Regions from separate parts of the Thioclava sp. GXIMD4216 genome, predicted to be linked through region 1. Evidence: riboswitches for the same ligand, from Rfam matches in the RefSeq annotation. Region 1 holds a riboswitch; the other holds the start of a gene.
The links. Region 1 has a riboswitch for thiamine pyrophosphate ahead of thiD (bifunctional hydroxymethylpyrimidine kinase/phosphomethylpyrimidine kinase). Riboswitches for the same ligand answer to the same signal wherever they lie in the genome.

Region 1 (7,271 bases):
GTGCCAGCAGGTCGGGCACCAGCACCGCATCGTATTCTGCCGCCAGATCGGGATAGATCGCGCGGAACTCGGTCTGGTAGCTGGTCCCGTAATTGCCCGGCACGGGGACACCGGCCAGAAGCACTGGCAGATCCTTGTCGGTCACGGCCTTGAGGATGGCATCCAGATTGGCCTTTGCCTGAGCAGGCGCCAGCCCGCGCAGGATGTCATTGCCGCCAAGCGCCACCATCACCGCATCCACATCGGGCGTCAGCGACCAGTCGATACGTGCCCGCCCGCCTGCCGTGGTATCGCCCGATACCCCGCCATTGATGATCGTGACATCCGCACCATGCGCGTTCAGCCATGCCTGCAACTGCGGCACAAGGCCCTGGCCATCGGGCAGCCCGTAGCCTTGGGTCAGGCTGTCCCCGAAGGCCAGCAGCGTCTTTTCGGCGGCATGGCCCTGTAGCGGGGCCAGTGCCAGCAGCAGGGCAAAACCCGCCCGGATGCCGCGTTTGTGAAGTGCAAAGCTCTGTAGACCCCGTGTCTTATGGGGCGGTAGGCAAAGGAATTTCGACAGGATGGACATGGCGGATACAGTGCTTTCCATGAAAGAAGTGGAGCTGAAGCTGGAGGGAAATGCAGGCCTTGTCCCGATCCTGAACGGAATTACGCTGGACGTCCAGCGCGGGCAGAGCCTTGGTCTGACGGGGCCTTCGGGGTCTGGCAAATCCTCGCTTTTGATGGTGATGGGCGGGCTCGAGCGCGCCACATCGGGGCAGGTGCAGGCGCTGGGGCAGGATCTGGGCGCGATGCAGGAAGACGCGCTGGCGCGGTTTCGTCGCCATCACATGGGGGTGGTGTTCCAGAATTTCCACCTGCTGCCCACGATGACCGCGCTGGAAAACGTGGCCCTGCCGCTGGAGATTGCGGGCGCGCGCGATGCTTTTGCCCGCGCCAAGGCCGAGCTGGAGGCGGTGGGGCTTGCCCACCGGATGCACCATCACCCGACAGAGCTGTCTGGCGGCGAGCAGCAGCGTGTGGCACTGGCCCGTGCGCTGGCCCCGCGCCCCGAGATCCTGCTGGCCGACGAACCCACCGGCAACCTTGATGCCAGGACCGGCGTGCAGATCATGGATCTGCTGTTCGGGCTGCGCGACCATTATGGCGCGACGCTTGTTCTGGTGACCCATGCCGCCGATCTTGCCGCCCGCTGCGACCGTGTGGTGGGGCTGCGCGATGGGGCCATTCTTTCGGACAGCCTCGCATGAGCGTGTCATGGTCCATCGCGCGGCGCGAATTGCGCAGCGGGTTGCGCGGCTTTCGGGTGTTCTTCCTGTGCCTGATGCTGGGGGTGGCGGCGATTGCCTCGGTGGGGCTGGTGCGCCATGCCATCCAGCAGGCTTTACAGGAACAGGGCGCGGTGCTTCTGGGCGGCGATGCCCAGCTGGAATTCACCTATCGCCGCGCCACAGCGGACGAACGCGCATGGATTGACGCGCGGGCGGCGCGGGTCTCCGAGGTCATCGATTTCCGCTCCATGCTGCGTCACGGCGAAGGCGAGACCCTGCAGACCGCGCTTGTTCAGGTGAAGGGCGTCGATACTGCCTATCCGCTTTATGGTGCGGTAGAGACCGCCCCACAGATGCCGCTGGCAGATCTGATGACCCCTGTCGATGGCGTCTATGGTGCGCTGGTCGACCCCGTTCTGGCGGATCGCATGGGGCTGAAAGCGGGCGATCCCGTCGAGATTGGCGGCGTCACGTTCCGCATGCTGGCGCGGCTTGCCCGTGCGCCCGACGAAACAGGGGCGGGCATCACGCTTGGCCCGCCGGTGATCGTGGCCACCAAGGCGCTGGAGGGCTCGCGCCTGCTGGACCCCGGCGCGTTATATGAAAGCGAATACCGTCTGGCCCTGCCTGCGGGCACCGACCTCGAGACCCTCAAAACCGAGGCGCAGACCCGTTTCAAAGAGGCCGGTCTGCGCTGGAGCGACCGCAGGCGGGCCTCTCCGGCGGCGGACCGTTTTGTGACGCGGCTGGGGAGTTTCCTCGTTCTGGTGGGGCTTGCGGGGCTGACGGTGGGCGGCGTGGGGATTTCGTCCTCGGTGGCAAGCTGGCTGGACCGAAAGGCCGCGACCGTGGCGACCCTGCGGGCCATCGGGGCCTCGGGGCGCACCATCCGCTGGGTGTTTTACTGGCAACTGATCGTGCTCGGCGTGGCAGGAATTGCGGCGGGGCTGGGGCTGGCTTGCCTTCTGGTGCTGGGCTCTGGCGGGCTGATCGGGCGGGTCATGCCGATCCCCGTGGATCTGCGCCTGAGCGCAGGCCCGATGGCCGAGGCCGCGATGTATGGCGCGCTGGTCACGGCGATCTTCTCGCTCTGGCCGCTTGCGCGCCTGTCACAGACGCGGGTGGCGCGGCTTTACCGCGCACGGGCGCGGGGGCTGCCGCCCTTAGGGATGCTGGCGCTGATCGCGCTTCTGGCGGCGGTGCTGGTGGGGGCGTCGATGGCGCTGTCGGGCCTGCCGTGGCTGACGCTCGGGGCCTTGGGCGGGGTGGCAGGGGCGCTGGCTTTGCTGGCGCTGACGGGCTGGCTGACGAAACGTCTGGCGGCCCGCGTGCAGCGGATCGTGCGGGGTGCGCCTGCGCTGCGGGTGGCGCTGGCGGGAATTTCCGGCCCTAACTCCGAGGCGCTGCCGGTGGTGCTGTCGCTGGGTCTGGGGCTTTCGGTCCTGTCGGCCATCGGGCAGGTGGATGCGGGGCTGCGCAATGCGATTGCGACCGACCTGCCAAAACAGGCACCGGCCTTTTTCCTGCTGGACATCCAACCCGACCAGCTTGCGCCTTTCACCGCGCAGATGCAGGCCGATCCGCAGGTCGAGCGCGTCGAGACCACGCCCATGCTGCGCGGTGTGATCACCCGGATCAACGGCAAACCTGCCCGCGAGGGCCGCCCCGACCACTGGGTCTTGCGCGGTGACCGTGGCGTGACCTATGCCGCCACCCCGCGCGAGAAAATCGTGGCCGGCCAGTTCTGGGCCCCCGATGATCAAGGCCCGCCGCAGATCAGCTTTGCCGCAAAGGAGGCGCAGGAGCTTGGGCTGAAGCTGGGCGACAGGCTGACCGTCAATATCCTTGGCCGCGACATCACCGCGCCGATAACCTCGCTGCGCGATGTCGATTTCTCGACGGCGGGGATCGGCTTTGTGATCACCTTCAACCCTGCGGCTCTGGCGGGCGCGCCGCATACCCATCTGGCCACACTCTACGCCCCCGAAACCGCCGAACCTGAGATCCTGCGGCATCTGGCGCGGGCCTTCCCCAATGTCACCGCCGTGCCCGTGCGCGAAGCCATTGGCCGCCTGACCGAGGCGTTGCAGGCGATTGCCCGCGCCACCTCGCTTGCGGCCAGCGTGACGCTGGTGACGGGGGTGATCGTGCTGATCGGGGCCTCTGCGGCAGGCGAGGCCCGCCGCGCATGGGAGGCGGCGCTGTTGAAAACGCTAGGCGCCAGCCGTGGCCGTATTCTGCTGGCGTTCCTGCTGCGCGCGCTGATCCTTGGCGGTGTGGCGGGGCTGGTGGCTGTCGGGGCGGGGGCGCTGGCGGGCTGGGCGGTGCTTACGCAGGTGATGGAGCTGGGCTATCACATGGCGTGGACACCGGCGCTTGTCATCCTGTTTACCGGCATGGCGGCGGCGCTGCTGGCGGATCTGATGTTTGTGATCCGGCCCCTGCGGGTGCGGCCCGCGCGGATCTTGCGGCAGGCCGATTGAAAGACCTCTTGTATCGCTGCGCCGCGAGGTCTAGCTTGGCGCAAATCCGTTGGGGTGCCCCTATGAGGGGCTGAGAGGCGTCACGCCAACCCATCGAACCTGATCCGGCTTGTATCGGCGTAGGGAACGGAACCAAAGCGATGGGTGCAGCCTTTCTGCATCCCCTTTTTCCGCCCGTGCCGAGATGCCGGGAAATTGGAGGAAGGGATATGGTCGCGAAACTTCTCAGTATCGCAGGATCGGATTCGGGCGGTGGCGCGGGGCTTCAGGCCGATCTCAAGGCGGCTTCGGCGCTGGGGGTCTATGCCATGAGCGCCGTCACCGCCGTGACCGCGCAGAACACGCGCGGGGTGACGGATGTGGTGCTGATGTCGCCCTCTATGCTGCGCGCCCAGATCCGCGCCTGCCTGGACGATATCGGGGCCGATGCGATCAAGATCGGCATGCTGGGCTCGGCCGAGCTGGTGCGGGTGGTGGCCGAAGAGATCGCGGGATTTGCAGGGCCTGTGGTGCTGGACCCCGTGATGATTGCCAAATCCGGTGATGCGCTGCTGGCCAAAGAGGCCGTGGCGGCGCTGATATCCGACCTGCTGCCGCTGGCAAGCCTGCTGACCCCGAACCTGCCCGAGGCCGCCTGTCTTCTGGGTCTGCCCGAGGCGCAGGAGGCCGATGAGGCGCAGGCCCGCGCGCTGCGGGCGCTTGGCCCGAAGGCGGTGCTTCTGAAGGGCGGGCATGCGACGGGGCCTGTCTGCACCGATCTTCTTCTGGCCGAGCAGGTCTCTTATTTCACCGCGCCCCGCTGCGCCACGCGCCACACGCATGGCACAGGCTGTTCGCTGGCCTCGGCCGTGGCGGCGGGGCTGGCACTGGGGCAGCCGCTGCCGCAGGCGGTGGCGCGCGCGCATGGCTGGCTGCAGGGCGCGATCCGTGCCGCTCAGGGGTTGCAGATCGGGCAGGGCCACGGGCCGGTGCATCATTTCCACGAAATCTGGCCGATGGAGGCTCTGGCATGAGCATCGATTTCACCATTCTGGGCGCGGGCGTGGCCGGGCTGACCACCGCGCAGGAGCTGACCGCGCGCGGGGCACGGGTGCAGATCATCGACCCGCATGGCGCCCCCGGACCGCATGGCTGTAGCTGGTGGGCAGGGGGGATGCTGGCACCCCATTGCGAAAGCGAGATCAGCGACGAGATCGTGGTGCGCCACGGCCTGCGCGCGGCCGACTGGTGGGCCAAGGCAGGGGTGCCGGTGACCCATCGGGGCACTCTGGTGGTGACGCTGGCGCGCGACCGGCGCGAGCTGGACCGTTTTGCGCGCCGCACCGATGGCCATTGCTGGCTGGATGCGGCGGGCATTGCCGCGCTGGAACCCGATCTGGCCGACCGCCACGAACGGGGCCTGTTCTTCGGGACCGAGGCCCATATCGAACCGCGCGTGGCGCTGGCCGTCCTGCGCGAGGGGCTTGCGGACAAGGGCGTCGAGATCATGCCCGACGCGCCGCATCAGGGACGGCTTGTCGATTGTCGCGGGCTGGAGGCGCGCGACCACTTGCCCGCCCTGCGCGGGGTGCGCGGGGAAATGGTGGTGCTGCGCTGCCCGCAGATCGGGCTGTCGCGCCCCGTGCGGCTGCTGCATCCGCGCTATCCGCTGTATATCGTGCCACGGGGCAACGGGATCTTCATGCTGGGGGCGTCACAGCTGGAAGGCGACAGCCGCGGACCATCGACCCTGCGCTCGACGGTCGAGCTGCTCAATGCCGCCTTCGCGCTGCATCCGGCCTTTGCCGAGGCCGAGGTGCTGGAGCTTGGGGCCAATGCCCGCCCCGGATTTGCCGATAACATTCCGCGCGTGGTGGTCGGCGCGGACCGCGTTTTTGTCAACGGGCTGTTCCGTCATGGCTATCTGATGTCACCCGCGCTGGCGATGACCGCCGCCGATTATCTGCTGGACGGGCAAAACTCGGAACTTTTGCTGTCTGAACCCCTGCTACAGGAGGCCCCATGCGCCTGATCGTCAACGGAATCCCCGCCGAGGCCGAGGCCACGACACTGGCCGAGGCGCTGGTTGTTCTGGGCTATGGCGAGGCCCGTGTGGCCACCGCCGTCAACGAGGTCTTCGTGGCCTCGGCCGCCCGCACGGGCCATGCCCTGCGCGACGGCGACCGTCTGGAAATTCTTGCACCCCGTCAGGGAGGGTAACATGCCGGTTTTCTATGGAACCGAGGTGGCATCGCGGTTGATGCTGGGCACCTCGCACTATCCCAGCCCCCGCGATCTGGCGCAGGCTTTTGCGGCCTCGGGCGCGGGGATTGCCACCGTGTCTCTGCGCCGCGAGACTGCCGGATCGGGCACGGGCGCGGGCTTCTGGGAGCTGATCCGCGGGCTGGATGTGCCCGTGCTGCCCAATACCGCCGGATGCCATTCGGTCAAAGAGGCGGTGACCACCGCCCATATGGCGCGCGAGGTGTTCGATACGGACTGGATCAAGCTGGAGGTGATCGGCCATCCCGACACGCTGCAACCCGATCCGTTCGGCCTGTTGGAGGCCACCCGCATTCTGGCCCAAGACGGGTTCAAGGTGTTTCCCTATACCACCGAGGATGGCGTCTTGGGCGGCAGGCTCTTGGAGGCAGGGGCCGAGGTGCTGATGCCGTGGGGCGCGCCGATCGGCACGGGGCTGGGGTTGAACAATCCCTACGGGCTGCGAAGCCTGCGGGCGCAATTCCCCGAGGTGCCGATGGTGATCGATGCGGGTCTGGGCCTGCCCAGCCATGCCGCCGCCGCGATGGAGATGGGCTTTGACGCGGTGCTTCTGAACACGGCGGTGGCTAAAGCCGGAGACCCCGTGAAAATGGCCGAAGGGTTTGCGCGCGCCCTGGAGGCAGGGCGGCTGGCCTATGAGGCGGACCCGATGGAGCCACGCGATATGGCCCAGCCCTCGACGCCGGTGATCGGCATGGCGGTGCTGGCATGATCCCGCGTTTCTATCCCATCTTCGATCACCCCGACTGGCTGCGTCGCGCGCTGCCCTTGGGGGTGGAATTCGTCCAGTTGCGGATCAAGGACCAGCCGCAGGACCGTTTGCGCGCTCTGCTGGCCGAGGGGCGTGACCTGTGCCGCGCGCATGGGGCGCAGATGGTGGTGAATGACCATTGGGAGCTGGCCATCGAGCTGGGCTGCAACTGGCTGCATCTGGGGCAGGAAGACCTTGAGACCGCCGATCTGGCGGCGATCCGCGCGGCGGGGCTGAAGCTGGGCCTTTCCACCCATGACGAGGACGAGCTGGCGCGCGCTCTGGCGGCGCGTCCCGATTATGTCGCGTTGGGGCCGGTCTGGCCGACGATCCTGAAAAAGATGAAATGGCATCAGCAGGGGGTCGAGACACTGACCCGATGGAAGCAGCTGTGCCAAGGGGTGCCCTTGGTGGCCATTGGCGGGCTGTCGGTGGAACGCGCGCCTCTGGCCTTTGCAGCAGGGGCGGATTGCGTGTCGGTGGTGACCGATATCACCCTCA
Region 2 (7,271 bases), on a different replicon from region 1:
GCCCCCGTCACACGGAAAAACCGCGACAGGTTCAGGCGCACTCCGCCGGCATAGATGCCCCAGCCGATGGCCACCGCCAGACCCAGCCCGATCACCGCCCCGCAGGCGGCCCAGAATGTGGATTGTGCCGCAGAAAAGGTTGCCAGAAAGAAGACGGCAGTTTCGAACCCCTCTTTCAGCACGGCCAGAAAGGCCATCAGCGCAAGGGCGAAGGCCCGCCGCCCGCCAAGGGCTGCCGCAGCCTCGCTTTCCAGACTGCTGCGCATATCGCGGCCATGCTTGTCCATCCACAAGATCATGCCGGTCACGAAGACAATCGCCACCGCCCCGATGACGGTTTCCAGCGCCTCCTGTCGGGCCTGCGGCAGGCTCTGTTCCAGATGGTTCAGCCCGAGCCCTACCGCCAGTGACAGCACGAGTGCGGCAATAACGCCGGTCCACATCGCCCCCAAGCCAACCCCGTTGCGACGCAGGAAAGCCGCGATGATCCCCACGATCAGCGAGGCCTCAAGCCCTTCACGCAGCGCGATTACCAAGGTTGCCAACATCGACCAGACCTTTCGACTTGGCCGGAAGGACGGGTCTGGGCCGTCAGACACATCCCTCCTGCGAGATACCGGATTGGCCCTGAATTCCTGACCAATTTACTTACCAATGGCTTCTGCGCCCTTGGCAAAGACCTGTCAAAACACGCTCGCGTGAAGATGACCCAAGGAAATTTCTGTCGGCAAAGCCGCCTGCACCCCAAATAAAAAATCCCCCGCCATCGATGGATGGCAGGGGGTTTCGTTTGTCTGGTAATGGCTTAGCGCAGGATGCGGCCGATCCGTGCGATCCCTTCGTCGATCTGGGCATCGGTCGCGCAGGAATAGCTGAGCCGCAGGGTGTTCTGGCCCGAGCCATCGGCAAAGAACGCCCCGCCCGGGACGAAGGCGACTTTTTCATCGCGTACCGCTTTCGCCAGCAGATCGGCCCCGTCGAGTTTGGGGTCGAAGGTCAGCCAGATGAACATGCCCCCTTCGGGACGGGTGAAGCTGACCGATGCCGGCATCTCGCGCTCGAGCGCGGCCAGCATCCGGTCGCGACGGCTGGCATAGACCGCCTTGATCTTGGCCACATGCTCGTGGAAGATCGCGCGCGCCACATGGTTCGTCACGATCTGGTTGAGGGTCGGCGAATGCAGGTCGGCGGCCTGTTTCATCAGCACCAGACGGTCGATCACCGGCTTTGCCGCCACAACCCAGCCCACGCGCAGACCGGGCGCCAGCGTTTTCGAGAAAGACCCGCAATAGATGGTGCGGGTGTTCTCGATACCGCCCTTGCGTTCGATGTCCAGCGCAAGGATCGGCGGGATCGCCTCGCCATCGAAACGCAGGTTCTGATAGGCGCCATCCTCGATGATCGCGCAATCCAGCGCCTCGGCCTGATCCAGCAGACGCTCGCGCCCGTCACGGGGCAGGGTCTCGCCCGTCGGGTTGGCAAAATCTGCCGAGAGATAGGCAAATTTTACCGCGCCGCCGGCGGCCTTGGCCTCCGTCTTCAGGGTCTCGGGGTCGATATTCGACATCGGATCCAGCGGAATATAACGCGGCTCATAGGCGTTGAACGCTCCCAAAGCGCCCAGATAGGTCGGGCGCATCACGGCGGCGGTATCGTTTTCGGTCAGGAACAGCTTGCCCAGATAATCCAGCGCCTGCTGCGAACCGGAGGTGATCATGATATTGTCAACGGCACAGGGCACGCCGATCTTTTCCATCTCGCCCACAAGCCATTCGCGCAGCGGGCGATAGCCTTCGGAGACCGAATATTGCAACGCCGCATGGCCGTTATTATCGGCCATCGTGGCGGCAAAAGCGTCGGAATAGGCCGCGCTGGGGAAGAGATCGGGGTCGGGAATACCGCCCGCGAAAGAGATGATATCGGGCTGGTCGAGAAGTTTCAGCAGCTCACGGATCTCCGAGGCTTTCATCCGGCCCGCGCGGCGTGCGAGCACTTTCGTCCAGTCCATTTTTCGTCTCCTGCGTCTCGTCTGGCGGATCACGCCCTTGCGTGGCCGCGTGAAATAGAATGCCCAAAGGGCCTGAACGCAGCGTTAGCGCCTAACGGAAGCCTTCGCAAGGCGGGCAGCCGTGATCTGGCGCACAGAAAACCTGCGCCTCAGTCATAAAAACGAGAGCAATATTTCGAATGCGGCACTGTGGGCGCACAAAAATTTCTGCGCCCACAGTTTTAGGCGTTAGCCTTCGGTCGGTTCGGGGATGTAAAGCGCCCCGCCCTCGCGGAATTTCTCGGCCATCTTGCCCATGCCCTCCTGCCGCTGGGCCTCGGCGCGGATGTCATGGCTGATCTTCATGGAGCAGAATTTCGGCCCGCACATCGAACAGAAATGCGCCACCTTATGCGCCTGCGCGGGCATGGTCTCGTCATGCATCTCGCGCGCGGTATCGGGGTCGAGCCCGATGTTGAACTGATCTTCCCAGCGGAATTCAAACCGCGCACGGCTGATCGCGTCATCGCGCCGCTGCGCCCCCGGATGGCCCTTGGCAAGATCGGCGGCATGGGCGGCCAGCTTATAGGTGATCACCCCCGTCTTCACATCGTCGCGGTCGGGCAGGCCGAGGTGTTCCTTGGGCGTCACATAGCACAGCATCGCCGTACCGAACCAACCGATCATCGCAGCCCCAATGGCCGAGGTGATATGGTCATAACCCGGCGCGATATCGGTGGTCAGCGGTCCAAGCGTGTAGAAGGGCGCCTCATGGCAGTGCTTGAGCTGCTCGTCCATATTGGCCTTGATCTTGTGCATGGCCACATGGCCCGGCCCTTCGATCATCACCTGACAGTCCTTCGCCCATGCGATCTTGGTCAGCTCGCCCAAGGTGCGCAGTTCGGCAAATTGCGCCTCGTCATTGGCATCGGCAATCGAGCCCGGACGCAGGCCGTCCCCCAGCGAGAAGCTGACATCATAGCGGCGGCAGATATCGCAGATCTCGTCGAAATGCTCGTAAAGGAAGCTTTCGCGGTGATGATGCAGGCACCATTTCGCCATGATCGAGCCGCCGCGCGAAACGATGCCGGTGACGCGTTTGGCGGTCATCGGGATCATATGCAGGCGCACGCCCGCATGGATGGTGAAGTAATCGACCCCCTGCTCTGCCTGCTCGATCAGCGTGTCGCGGAAGATCTCCCATGTGAGGTCCTCGGCCACGCCGCCCACCTTTTCCAGCGCCTGATACAAAGGCACCGTGCCGATCGGGACCGGCGCGTTGCGGATGATCCAGTCGCGGATATTGTGGATATTGCGGCCCGTCGAGAGGTCCATCACCGTGTCCCCGCCCCAGCGGATCGCCCAGACCATTTTCTCGACTTCCTCTTCCATCGAAGAGGTCACCGCCGAATTGCCGATATTGGCGTTGATCTTCACTTTGAAGTTGCGGCCGATGATCATCGGCTCAAGCTCGCGGTGGTTGATATTGGCGGGGATGATCGCGCGGCCTTCCGCGATTTCCTGGCGCACGAATTCCGGCGTCACCAGATCGGGGAGGTTTGCACCCATCGGGTCACCATCGCGGGTATAGGCGGCCATACGGCCCTCATTCTCGCGGATGGCCACGAATTCCATCTCGGGGGTGATCACCCCTGCCCGGGCATAGGCGAGCTGCGTCACGGCGCGGTCCCCAATCGCGCGCAGCGGCGGACGCTGCACGGGGAACGGCGCCACGAGGCGGTCGCCCTTGGCAAAGCCGTTATCGGCATCGGTGATGGCGCGGCCCTCATATTCCTCGATCTCGCCGCGCGCCTGCAGCCAGCCGCCACGGGTCTCGGGCAGGCCCTTGGTAATGTCGATCTCGGCCAGCGGGTCGGTATAGGGGCCCGAGCTGTCATAGACGCACAGCGCCTCCTCGTTCGAGATCTCGATCTCGCGCATGGGCACGCGCAGTGCGTGGATCTGGCCTTCCTTATGCACCTTGCGCGAGCCGATCAGCGCGCCGGTGGTAATCGTCGGGACGATATCTTTCATGTCGGTCTCCTCTTTCGAAAAGACCCAACCAAAAACTGCGAGGGAATAGGCCACTGCGGGCCGCAAGGGCCAAAGCGGCCCGAAAGGACCGCCCATAGGATATGGAATGCGGAATTGCCCTTCGGTCTTCCTACGCCAGCATCAACTGGGTCAGGTTCAAAGGGTCGCGTCACCGGAATTGCTTCCAATCAGCCTCTCAGTCCCTTAGGCGGGACTCCCCTGACAGGGCCGGAGATTTGCCGAAATAAGATGCGCCGTCAATGGCTATTCACAGATTGGCGCTGTGCAAGGCTGGCCAAAACCGCTCAGGCAGCGCCCGCCGCCGCAACGAAGTCTTTGATAAGAGACGCCTCTTTCACTCCAGGCGCGGACTCGACACCCGAAGACACATCCAGCTGATTGGCCCCTGTGCGCGCAATCGCCAAGGCGACATTCTCGGGGGTCAGCCCGCCCGCCAGCATCCACGGCTTGGACCATTTGCGTCCTGCAATCAGCGTCCAGTCGAACGACAGCCCGTTACCGCCGGGCAAAGCGGCCCCTTTCGGGGCTTTGGCATCCACAAGGATCTGGTCGGCCACGGCCTCATAGGCGGGGATCGCCTCTAGGTCCGAAGGCTCGGCCACGCCCAGAGCCTTCATCACCGGCAGACCATAGCGGGCACGTATCTCAGCCACACGCTCGGGCGTTTCCTTGCCGTGAAGCTGGAGCATATCAAGGGGAACTTGCGCCGTGATGGCATCAAGCTCGGCATCTGTTGCATTGACCACCAGCGCGACCTTGGCCACGCCCAGCGGCACCATCAGCGCCAGCTCGCGCGCCTGAGCAATCGTCACATTGCGCGGCGACTTCGGGAAGAAGACAAAACCAGCATAGGCCGCACCACTCCGGGATACGGCCTCGACATGGGCGGGCTTGCTAAGACCGCAGATTTTGACGCGGGGTGCCATAGAGGATCAGCGGGCCGAGGGCGCGCGCTCCAGAACCGCCAGAACATCATCCTGCGGGCCTTCATGGCGCTGCTTGAGATGCCCCAGCTCACGCTCCAGCGCCTTGGCCTTACGGGCCTCTTGTGCGCCGCGCGAGCGGATGCGGTATTCCCGCGCCCATTCCCACACGAAGCCGATCAAGAGCCCCAGCAGAACGCCCGTCATGATCGCCACAAACAACGGCACCTGTACCGACCAGCCAAATCCCAGCACCCCTGCCGTTTCTTCCGGCAGCAGACGCAGCGTGACGATCTGCGTGTTCGACAGAGCGATGACGATAAGAACGACCGCAAGGATCGCAAGGATGGCGTAACGCAGGGCGCGGATCATGTTTATTCTTCCTCCACCCCGTTCAGACGGTCGCGCAGCAGCTTGCCGGTCTTGAAGAAGGGGACATGTTTCTCGTTGACATCAACGGAATCGCCAGTGCGCGGGTTCCGTCCCGTGCGTGCATCCCGTTTCTTGACGGAAAAGGCACCGAAACCGCGCAGCTCGACCCGGTCTCCACGGGCCATCGCTTCGATGATCTCCTCGAAAATCGTATTCACGATCCTCTCGACATCGCGTTGGAAGAGATGCGGATTATCTTCGGCAATTTTTGCGATCAGCTCGGACCGGATCATGTAAGAATTCCCCCTGCGAGAATTGGCGGTGCTGTTCTGACTATAGGCAGAATTTTCGGCATGACAAACAGCAAAGCACTGTAATAACTACCTGATTAGCGATCAAGCGGCCTTGCGCGCGAAAATTTACCTGTCTTCCCTTCCCCAAATGCCTTTTCCTTGGGCAAAATCTGCACATGTGAAGCTTTTATAAATAAAAACCCCGCCCGGTACAACCGGACGGGGTAAAGATCTGAAACCAGATCCGGAGAGCAGGATTACTCCTCGCCCTTCAGAGCTGCGCCGAGGATATCGCCCAGCGATGCGCCCGAATCGGACGAACCGTACTGTTCCACGGCTTCTTTCTCTTCTGCGATCTCGCGCGCTTTGATCGAGACGCCCAGACGACGGGTTTTCGAGTCGACATTGGTCACGCGCACATCGACGTGATCGCCAACTTGGAAACGCTCGGGGCGCTGGTCAGCGCGGTCACGTGCGAGGTCCGAACGACGGATGAAGGATTTCATGCCGTTATATTCGACTTCGATGCCGCCATCTTCGATCGCGGTCACGTTCACGGTGATCACCGAACCACGCTTCACGCCGTCAACTGCGTCGGAGAAGGTGTCTGCGTCCAGAGCTTTGATCGAGAGCGAGATACGCTCTTTCTCGATGTCCACTTCGGTGACAACGGCCGAAACCATATCGCCTTTGCGGTAGTTCTGGATCGCGTCTTCGCCGCGCTGTTCCCACGACAGGTCAGACAGGTGAACCATGCCGTCGATGTCGTTGTCGAGGCCGATGAACAGACCGAATTCGGTGATGTTCTTGACTTCGCCTTCGATCTGGGTGCCGACCGGATGGGTCTCTGCGAAGACTTCCCACGGGTTACGCATGGTTTGCTTGAGGCCAAGCGAAACGCGGCGCTTCTGGGTGTCGATTTCCAGAACCATGACGTCGACTTCCTGGCTCGTCGAAACGATTTTGCCGGGGTGGACGTTTTTCTTGGTCCAGGACATTTCGGACACGTGAACCAGACCTTCGACGCCTGCTTCCAGCTCGACGAATGCACCGTAATCGGTGATGTTGGTCACGCGGCCCGAGTGCACCGAACCCAGCGGGAACTTCGCTTCGACCGAATCCCACGGATCCGCTTGCAGCTGCTTCATGCCCAGCGAGATGCGGTGGGTGTCTTTGTTGATCTTGACAACCTGGACCTTCACGGTCTCGCCGATCGTCAGGATCTCGGACGGGTGGTTCACACGGCGCCATGCCATGTCGGTGACGTGCAGCAGGCCGTCAACGCCGCCCAGATCAACGAAGGCACCGTATTCGGTGATGTTCTTGACCACGCCTTCGACAACCTGACCTTCGGTGAGGTTCGCGATGACTTCGGCACGCTGTTCAGCACGCGACTCTTCGAGGATCGCACGACGCGACACAACGATGTTGCCACGGCGACGGTCCATTTTCAGGATTTGGAAGGGCTGCTTCAGACCCATCAGCGGGCCGGCATCGCGCACGGGGCGCACATCGACCTGAGAGCCCGGAAGGAACGCAACTGCGCCGCCCAGATCCACGGTGAAACCGCCTTTGACGCGACCGAAGATAGCGCCTTCGACGCGCTCTTCTTTTGCGTAGGCTGCTTCGAGACGGTCCCAA

Region 2: it holds a riboswitch for thiamine pyrophosphate, as region 1 does, so the genes downstream of both, thiC (phosphomethylpyrimidine synthase ThiC) here and thiD (bifunctional hydroxymethylpyrimidine kinase/phosphomethylpyrimidine kinase) in region 1, are expected to answer to the same signal.

Annotation. Positions count from the first base shown of each region.
Region 1 covers NZ_CP149926.1:121,729-128,999, reverse strand. Annotated here, with positions in the region: gene WDB88_RS00645 (arylesterase) at 1-571, opposite strand, end outside; gene WDB88_RS00640 (ABC transporter ATP-binding protein) at 570-1,253, shown strand; gene WDB88_RS00635 (FtsX-like permease family protein) at 1,250-3,757, shown strand; TPP riboswitch at 3,798-3,900, shown strand; gene thiD (bifunctional hydroxymethylpyrimidine kinase/phosphomethylpyrimidine kinase) at 3,967-4,770, shown strand; gene WDB88_RS00625 (FAD-dependent oxidoreductase) at 4,767-5,768, shown strand; gene thiS (sulfur carrier protein ThiS) at 5,759-5,956, shown strand; gene WDB88_RS00615 (thiazole synthase) at 5,958-6,731, shown strand; gene WDB88_RS00610 (thiamine phosphate synthase) at 6,728-7,271, shown strand, end outside.
Region 2 covers NZ_CP149928.1:286,945-294,215, reverse strand. Annotated here, with positions in the region: gene efeU (iron uptake transporter permease EfeU) at 1-548, opposite strand, end outside; gene WDB88_RS16715 (PLP-dependent aminotransferase family protein) at 806-2,008, opposite strand; gene thiC (phosphomethylpyrimidine synthase ThiC) at 2,237-4,021, opposite strand; TPP riboswitch at 4,132-4,252, opposite strand; gene WDB88_RS16705 (phosphoribosylanthranilate isomerase) at 4,327-4,968, opposite strand; gene WDB88_RS16700 (LapA family protein) at 4,975-5,337, opposite strand; gene ihfB (integration host factor subunit beta) at 5,340-5,630, opposite strand; gene rpsA (30S ribosomal protein S1) at 5,888-7,271, opposite strand, start outside.